2 regions of the Pseudomonas sp. FW305-3-2-15-C-LB1 genome follow, and region 2 is predicted to be linked to the other one. Evidence: riboswitches for the same ligand, from Rfam matches in the RefSeq annotation. Region 2 holds a riboswitch; the other holds the start of a gene.

Region 1 (4,182 bases), on a different contig from region 2:
GTCCTCCTTCACCGTCAGGGTGTAATGCACCTGGCCCGGGTTACCGGGCGCGGGTTCACTGCTTTGCGGCAGTTGAAAGAAGTCGCACGCCTCGACCAACTGCCGCAACTCCTGCTGGTCCTGCTCGGGCAGGCTGTCCAGCTCAACCGTACGCGGCTTGGCCAGGCCCGGAAAAAAAGCAGGCCCGCCGTTTTCCTTCAGCGAAATTTGCATGGTTGCTCCTCACGTCAGACTGAAATACCGACCGCCTTCCAGCCCTCCTTGACCGCCTTCTGCTCATCCTTGTTCGCGCCGTAGAGGCGACCGGCAACATCGTAGGTAATGCGTGCAAAGCGCAAAAACCCTGAGTTCGGCCGCAACCGCGCATCACGCAACGCGTCGTACCAGATGCGCCCGGCACGTTCCCAGGCAAACCCGCCGATTTTCGTCGCCACCTGGTAAAACGCATGGTTGGGAATACCGGAATTGATATGCACCCCGCCATTGTCCTCGTAGGTCTGCACAAAATCATCCATGTGCCCGGGCTGAGGGTCCTTGCCCAGCAGCTTGTCGTCAAACGCGGTGCCGGGGGCTTTCATCGAGCGCAGCGCGGTGCCTTTGATCTTCTTGGTAAACAACCCTTTGCCGATCAGCCAATCGGCGTCCTCGGCCTTTTGTTTCAACGAATATTGCTTGATCAACGAACCGAACACGTCCGACAGCGACTCGTTCAACGCGCCGGACTGATTGAAATACATCAGCTTGGCCTCATCCTCGGTCACACCGTGGGCCAGCTCATGGCCAATCACGTCGAGGGCGACCGTGAAGCGGTTGAACAGCTCGCCGTCCCCATCCCCGAACACCATCTGGGTCGAGTTCCAGAACGCATTGTTGTAGTTCTGGCCAAAGTGCACGGTAGCGTCCAGGGCCATGCCGGCATCGTCGATGGAGTTGCGGTCAAAGACCTGATCGAAAAAGTCGAAGGTGGCACCCAGCCCATCATAGGCCTCGTCCACCGCCGCGTCGCCACTGACGGGCTGGCCTTCGCCACGGATGAGTTTGCCCGGCAGGCTGTCGCTGCCCTCGGCGCTGTAGATCGAGCGTCGTTTGTCGGCGCCCATGGCCAGCGCCAGGTGCGCCGGGCCCTTGGCGGGCACCGCGACCATGCGCAGCGAGCGGAAGGTGCTGTCCTTGGCGCGGGTACGCAGCGCGACATCCCGTTGCGCTTTGTCACCGTTACGCGCGATCTGGTCGAGCATATAGGGCGGGATCAGGCAGAAAATCGGGTTACGGTAATGGCGATCACACATGGGCTGGCTCCTTGTTGGCGTGTGCTGAACGTCCGGATGACCGTTTGAGGATAGCCCCCAGGGGTTAGTGCGTATGATCAATTGTCATTAATCTATGTTGCAGTCGTGTTTATCCAAGGAGGACTGACCGATGCCCGCACGTAAAGCCAAAATCGACCTTGCCTACCGCCCCCGGCTTGCCGACCTGCGCCCATTGATCGCGCCGAGCCCCACGCTGCTGGAGGCACGCGCAGCGACACCCCGCGTCACGCCGGCCAAAGACTTGAAGGACCGGCGTGGCTACGCGGAGGACTTTCTCGGCAGCTTCGGGGTGCCCTGGCCCACGCTGGAAGAAGCGTTGGCGAGCGATGCCCAGAAGCGCCTGGACTACACGCACTTCTCCATAACGATGTCACGCGCCAAGCGCCTCGCGCTGTATGTGGGCGTCAACATCGACGGCGGCCAGCATGTGGACATCATCCGCAGCAACGACACCTGGGCCTACGATGGCCGCCTGCCGGTCGACGCCCAAGTCGGCGAAGCGCTCTACGCCGGCAATGGCCTGGACCGCGGCCACCTGGTGCGCCGCCAGGACCCCAATTGGGGCGACGTGGCGCAAACCGCCAACCTCGACACTTTCCACTTCACCAACTGCTCGCCGCAGATGAGCGGGTTCAACCAGAAGACCTGGCTGGAACTCGAAGACTACATCCTCGACAACACCCAACGCTGGAAAGCCCGGGCCACGGTGTTCAGCGGCCCGGTGTTCGCTGACGACGACCGCATTTACCGGGGCGTGCAGATCCCCAAGGCGTTCTGGAAGGTGGTCGCCTACCTGAGCGATGACGGCAAGCCTTCGGCCAGCGCCTACATGATCGATCAGAGCCGCGAACTGGGCCAATTGGAGCTAGTGTTCGGCCAGCTGCGCACCTACCAGCGCAGCGTGATCCAGATCGAGCGCCTGACCGGCATCCGCTTCGGCAACCTGGCCGACTACGACGGCTTCAGCAACGAAGAACGCGCCACCGGCACGCGCATCGAAGCGCTGATCCAGGGGCCCGAGGACATTCGTCTCTGACCGGGCACGCCGTGGGCTATGTCGCCCCGCCTTAATCAACTACCATACCGCGCCGGTTCCCAAACGGGACTAATAGGGAATCCGAGGCGCGGTACACCCGCGCCAACCGGAACTGCCCCCGCAACTGTAGATGCCGAGCCTGCTCCTCGATGCCACTGGACCTCGTCCGGGAAGGCTGGAGCCTGGCGACGACGCATCAGTCAGGAGACCTGCCGGCCCAAGCTCAATCACTAACCGGCGGGGTGTCCGGGAAGGACATTCTTGCCTGTCGCTCCCCCGGAGCCCGAGAGTGAATTTCCGAATGGCACGTACGCTTCACTCGGAGATCGCCCCATGCTGCCACGCGTTACCGCCCTGCTCACAGGCGTTGGCTTCTGTGCCCTGGCCCAAGCCGCGCCCACTCACTACCCGCTGACGGTGGAAAACTGCGGCAGCCAGATCACCTTTGCGCAAGCTCCCGCCCGCAGCGTGACCATCGGCCAGGCCGCCACCGAGATGCTGTATGCCCTGGGCGTGGCCGATAAAGTGGTCGGCACCTCGCTGTGGTTCAACAGTGTGTTGCCGCAGTACAAGGCACAGAACGATAAAATCGAGCGCCTGGCCAACAACGAACCGAGCTTCGAAGCCGTGATCGCCAAGCGCCCGCAACTGGTGGCCGCCGAGCTGGAATGGGTGGTCGGCGCGCAAGGCGTGGTCGGTACCCGCGAGCAGTTCCATGAACTGAAGATCCCCACCTACCTGCTGCCCTCCGACTGCGAAGGCAAGGACAACCTGGTGGGCGCCGACGGCACACGGCTGGAGCCGTTTCGCATCGAGACCATCTATAAAAGCATCCGCCAACTGGCGCAGATCTTCGACGTGCAGGAGCGCGGCCAGCAGCTGAACGACGAGCTCAAGGCGCGCCTGGCCAAATCCGTCGCCACCGTGCAGGGCAAAGGCCTCAAGCAGGCCAGCGCGCTGGTGTGGTTCTCCAGTGCCGAGATGGCCAGCGATCCATACGTGGCCGGCCACAAAGGCATCCCCGAATTCATGCTGCAAACCCTGGGCCTTTCCAACGTGGTGCAGTCCGATGAAGAGTGGCCCGCCGTGGGTTGGGAAACCATCGCCAAGGCCAACCCGACCTTCCTCGTCATCGCGCGCATGGACCGCCGCCGCTACCCGGCCGACGACCATGAAAAGAAACTCGCCTTCCTGCGCAGCGACCCGGTAACGCGCAACATGGACGCGGTGAAAAACAACCGCATCATCATCCTCGACGCCCTGGCGTTGCAGGCCAGCATCCGCATGTTCGACGGCCTTGAACAACTGGCCACGGCCATCGACGGCTACGACCTGCCAAAATGATGCGCACCCTGCTCGCCCTGGCCCTGCTCCTGGTTGCCGTCCTCGCCGGCGTGGCCATTGGTGAAACCGCCATCTCGCCACAGGTGGTGCTCCAGGTACTCGCCAACAAACTGTGGGGCGCCGGCTACGTGCTCGACCCCATCGATGAAGGCGTGGTGTGGAACTACCGCCTCACCCGCGCCCTGGTCGCCGCCGCCTGCGGTGCCGGGCTGGCCACCTGCGGGGTGATTTTGCAATCGCTGTTGCGCAACCCGCTGGCCGATCCCTACCTGCTGGGCATCAGCGCCGGCGCTTCGACCGGTGCGGTGCTGGTGGCGTTGATGGGTGTGGGCGGCGGCTTGGTGTCGTTGTCGGCGGGCGCGTTTATCGGCGCGATGGCGGCGTTTGCCCTGGTGATCCTGTTGGCGCGGGCCAGCGGTTCGGTCAGTGGCACCGGCCAGATCATCCTCGCCGGTATTGCCGGCTCGCAATTGTTCAATGCGCTCACCGCGT
Region 2 (4,182 bases):
GGTCAGAATCACGCTCTGGGCAATGTCGGGCAGGGTCAGCTCGGTTTCCAGCAGGGCCGCGCAAGCGGCCACCGCCGTAACGCCAGGGATGATCTGGAACGGGATGCCCAGGTCGCGCAAATGGCGGATCTGCTCGCCGATCGCGCCATACAGGCTGGGGTCGCCGGAGTGCACGCGTGCCACATCCTGGCCCTTGGCATGGGCGGCCTTGATCAGGTCGATGATCTGTTCCAGGTGCAGTTCGGCGCTGTTGGTCACCGTTTCTGCCTGATGACCTTCCAGTACCGCCGCCGGCACCAGCGAGCCGGCATAGATGATCACCGGGCAACTGCGGATCAGCCGTTGGCCTTTGACGGTGATCAATTCCGGGTCGCCGGGGCCTGCGCCGATGAAGTAGACGGTCATGGGAAATCCTGATGAAAAACGGGCGAGCATGAAATCTGCTCATGATCGAAAGGGGCGATTATCGGGTTTTCAGTCGGCGCACGCCAATGCAAAGGTGGCCAGGGCGGTTTTCTGGCGGGTGATCAGCAGGTGCGCAGGGGCGTTGGCGAGCTGTTCGGCCAGGGCCAGGGCGGCGCTTTCGGCGATGCCGTAACAGCCGGTGTGGGCAAAAGCCACGTCCGATTTATGGCTCAGCCGGTCGGCATAAATCGCCAGTCGTTCAGCGTTGAAACACTGCAACGGCAGGTTCAGCCGCGCGGCCAAGGCCAGTAGCCCGGGTTCTTCCTGTTTGCGATCAAGACTGGCCAGCGCAGTGATACGGTGGCGCTCGATACCGCCCTCGACGAGGGCGGCGTCAAACAAGGCCAGCAGAGTGTGGACATCACAGCCCTCCCGGCAGCCCAGGCCGACGACCAGTTTCACGCCGAGTATCGATCGTCACGGTTGCGGCGGAACAGCCAGGCGCTGATCAGGCCGAGGGCCAGCCAGAACGCCACGTTGGTCAGCTGCGAAGCAATCTTGAACTGCGCTTCCAGTGCTTCCGGGGCCAGCATCGAATGCACTTGCGGTTGTGGCGCGCCGATCACGTGCGGCACCACCAGGATTGCCGCGCCCAGCGCCTTGAGCAGCCAGTTGCGACCGAACACGATCAGCGCGATACCGGCTGCAGTAGACGCGGCAGTACCGATCCACCAGATCTGCCGTTGTGCCAGGTCAGCGGCGGCGGTGCCCGGCAGCTCGGGCGGCAGGCCCAGGGTAGGCGCCAGTACAAAGGTCGCATAACCCGCCAGGCCCCAGAGCAGGCCTTGGGCGGTACGGGTTGGTGCACGCAGGGTGTACAGGCCGGCCAGCATCAGGGCGAAGCCAACGGCGACCACCAGGTTTCCACCCGTGGTGGACAGCACGCGCTGCCAGCCGTCTTCAGGCTCCCAGGCTTCGGCGTCATGGGTATGTGCAGTTGCGCCGTCGGCGTGTTCGTGCAGTTCAGTCGCTGCCGGGGCCTTTTCAAAGGTCTCCGCCTGCAGAATCAGCGGGGCGACCCAGAAACTTTGCAGCAAAGTCAGCAACAGGGCAGCCAGAAGGCCGGTGAAACCTGCGGTTTGCGCAATACGCTTGATCATGTCGGCAAGCCTCAGTGGCACGGGAACGCGGCGCTGTGGCGGGTATCGTGGGCAGCGTTGTGTACCGCCTCGATATGCGAGAAGCCGGCGAAATACACCAGGCACGCGCCGAGGATCGACGCACCGATGGCGGCGGTCAGGCGTTGGCCCAAGGTAGAGGTGCTGCTGGTGGCGTGCGAAGTGCTGCTGATGATCGACATGGCGCGTCCCTTTCAGGTGTCAGGGTGAAACGAGCGCATGAAAGCCCCGCGAGCCAGGCACGCAGGGCTTTGAACAGCGCCCGCCCACCGCGGGTTTGTTATCTGATTTTTTCGGGCCGGTCTCCGGGCTTGCGAGGGGCTCAATGCCTGAAAACGTCGCCTTCCCATGCCGACTGGCACAGTGGATATGACGTTTCGCTCGCTTACCGTTGCGGGGGCAGCACCGGACTGTCATGCGTGTGTGCATGAGTCACCGGTTTCCCGTTTCACCCTTTGCAGGGCACCCGAAACAAGATGTGTAGGAGAGCATGGGGGTGGGAGGGGAGTCAATTGGGGATGTGCGTTCTGGGGGCATGTCCGTTACCGCAGCAATGGATATGTACTCAAGCCAACCCAACCCCATCATTGACCATCCCCCAAGCACTGCGTAGCCTTGCACCCTCGAGGTTCTTCGGCCCAGGCCGAAGCTAAGAAGGGAACGCGGTCCAAGCCGCGGCTGCCCCCGCAACTGTAAAGGGTTCAGCTGACTGCCACGCCACTGCCGACAAGGCGGGAAGGCGCAGCCAGCGCCGGTCGCAAGACCCGCAAGCCCCAAGCCAGGAGACCTGCCTCGCAACCGATTTTCTACTTCAACCGGGCGGGGTGATCCGGTGACGAAATCCGCTGCTGCGCGCCGTCGCAGCGCCAATCGTCCCATATGCCCGCCCCCAAGGGCATCCGATGAAAACACTGGCCAAACTCCCCGTTACCATCGTCACCGGCTTCCTCGGCTCGGGTAAGACCACCTTGCTGCGCCACATGCTGGACAACGCCCAGGGCCGTCGCATCGCGGTGATCGTCAACGAATTCGGCGAGCTGGGCATCGACGGTGAAATCCTCAAGCAGTGCTCCATCGGTTGCACCGAAGAAGAGGCCAACGGCCGCGTCTACGAATTGGCCAATGGCTGCCTGTGCTGCACCGTGCAGGAAGAATTCTTCCCGGTGATGCGCGAATTGGTCGCCCGCCGCGGCGATCTCGACCATATCCTCATTGAAACTTCCGGCCTGGCATTGCCCAAGCCATTGGTGCAAGCCTTCCAGTGGCCGGAAATCCGCAGTGCCTGCACCGTGGATGCGGTGATCACCGTGGTCGACAGCCCAGCCGTCGCCGCCGGCACTTTCGCTGCCTTCCCGGACCAGGTGGACGCACAGCGCAAACTCGACCCGAACCTGGACCACGAATCGCCGTTGCACGAGTTGTTCGCCGATCAACTGGCGAGCGCCGACCTGGTGATCCTCAACAAGGCCGACCTGATCAATGCCGAAGACCTGGCTCGCGTGCGCCTGGAAGTCGCCGAGGAGCTGCCGCCGGCGGTGAAGATCGTCGAAGCCAGCAGTGGTCGCTTGCCCCTGGACGTATTGATCGGCCTGGGCGCCGGTTCCGAAGAGCACATCGACGGCCGCCACAGCCACCACGATCATCACCACGAAGGTGAAGACGACCACGACCACGATGCGTTTGACTCGATTTCCATCGACTTGCCGCAAGCCGATGAAGCACTGCTGCTCGATGCCCTGACGCAACTGGTGGTGCAACACGGCATCCTGCGCGTCAAAGGTTTCGCCGCCATCCCGAACAAACCGATGCGCCTGCTGATCCAGGGTGTGGGCACGCGGTTCGACAAACACTTCGACCGCGCCTGGGGCGCTGAAGAAGCGCGCACCACGCGCCTGGTGCTGATCGGCCAGGAACTGGACGCGGCGGGCCTCGAAGCGCAACTGCGCGCCGCCCTCAGCGTCTGACCCATGCACCTGCTCAGGACCCAGCCCGGTGGTTTCGTCTCGGACGACAATATTGCCGACCTTGGCCAAACCCCCGCTGACCTGGTGATCCTGTGCAGCGGCGATTCCAGCCTGGCGCTGCTGGCCGAAGCGGCCCAGCAATTGCCCGACGACTACCCGAGCCTGCGCCTGGCCAACCCGATGCAGGTGCAGAACCATGCCTCGGTCGACTTGTACGTCGATGAGGTGCTGCGCCACGCCAAGGTCATCCTGATTTCGCTGCATGGCGGTATCGGTTACTGGCGCTACGGCATCGAGCGTCTGGTGGAGTTGGCCGAGCGCGGTGTGCAGCTGATCCTGGTGCCGGGGGATGATCGCCCGGACCCGGAACTCAGCGGGCTGAGCACCGTCGGTGCCGAAGCGCGTGATCGGCTGTGGCACTTCCTGCGTCAGGGCGGCCTGGGCAATGCCCTGGATTTCTATCGTTGCCTGGCCAGCGCCTACCTGTGCCGCGACTATGCCTGGGCCGAGCCCCAAACCCTGCCACGCACGGCGATCTATCACCCGCACCACGCCAGCGCCCGCCTGAACCATTGGCAGGCAGACTGGAACGCCGACTGGCCGGTGGCGGCGGTGTTGTTCTACCGCTCCCATTT

The links. A riboswitch is a leader RNA that binds a small molecule or an ion and turns the genes downstream of it on or off. The one in region 2 is predicted to bind cobalamin.
Positions count from the first base shown of each region.
Region 1: it holds a riboswitch for cobalamin, as region 2 does, so the genes downstream of both, AC3WP7_RS03940 (ABC transporter substrate-binding protein) here and AC3WP7_RS21545 (CbtB domain-containing protein) in region 2, are expected to answer to the same signal.

Region 1 is NZ_JBYSZX010000002.1:8,422-12,603, forward strand. Features, by position in the region: gene AC3WP7_RS03925 (protealysin inhibitor emfourin) at 1-213, opposite strand, end outside; gene AC3WP7_RS03930 (M4 family metallopeptidase) at 228-1,289, opposite strand; gene AC3WP7_RS03935 (DNA/RNA non-specific endonuclease) at 1,420-2,346, shown strand; cobalamin riboswitch at 2,383-2,577, shown strand; gene AC3WP7_RS03940 (ABC transporter substrate-binding protein) at 2,680-3,690, shown strand; gene AC3WP7_RS03945 (FecCD family ABC transporter permease) at 3,687-4,182, shown strand, end outside.
Region 2 is NZ_JBYSZX010000012.1:52,834-57,015, forward strand. Features, by position in the region: gene cobM (precorrin-4 C(11)-methyltransferase) at 1-405, opposite strand, end outside; gene AC3WP7_RS21535 (cobalamin biosynthesis protein) at 475-867, opposite strand; gene AC3WP7_RS21540 (CbtA family protein) at 864-1,565, opposite strand; gene AC3WP7_RS21545 (CbtB domain-containing protein) at 1,577-1,765, opposite strand; cobalamin riboswitch at 1,863-2,068, opposite strand; cobalamin riboswitch at 2,193-2,392, shown strand; gene cobW (cobalamin biosynthesis protein CobW) at 2,486-3,547, shown strand; gene cobN (cobaltochelatase subunit CobN) at 3,551-4,182, shown strand, end outside.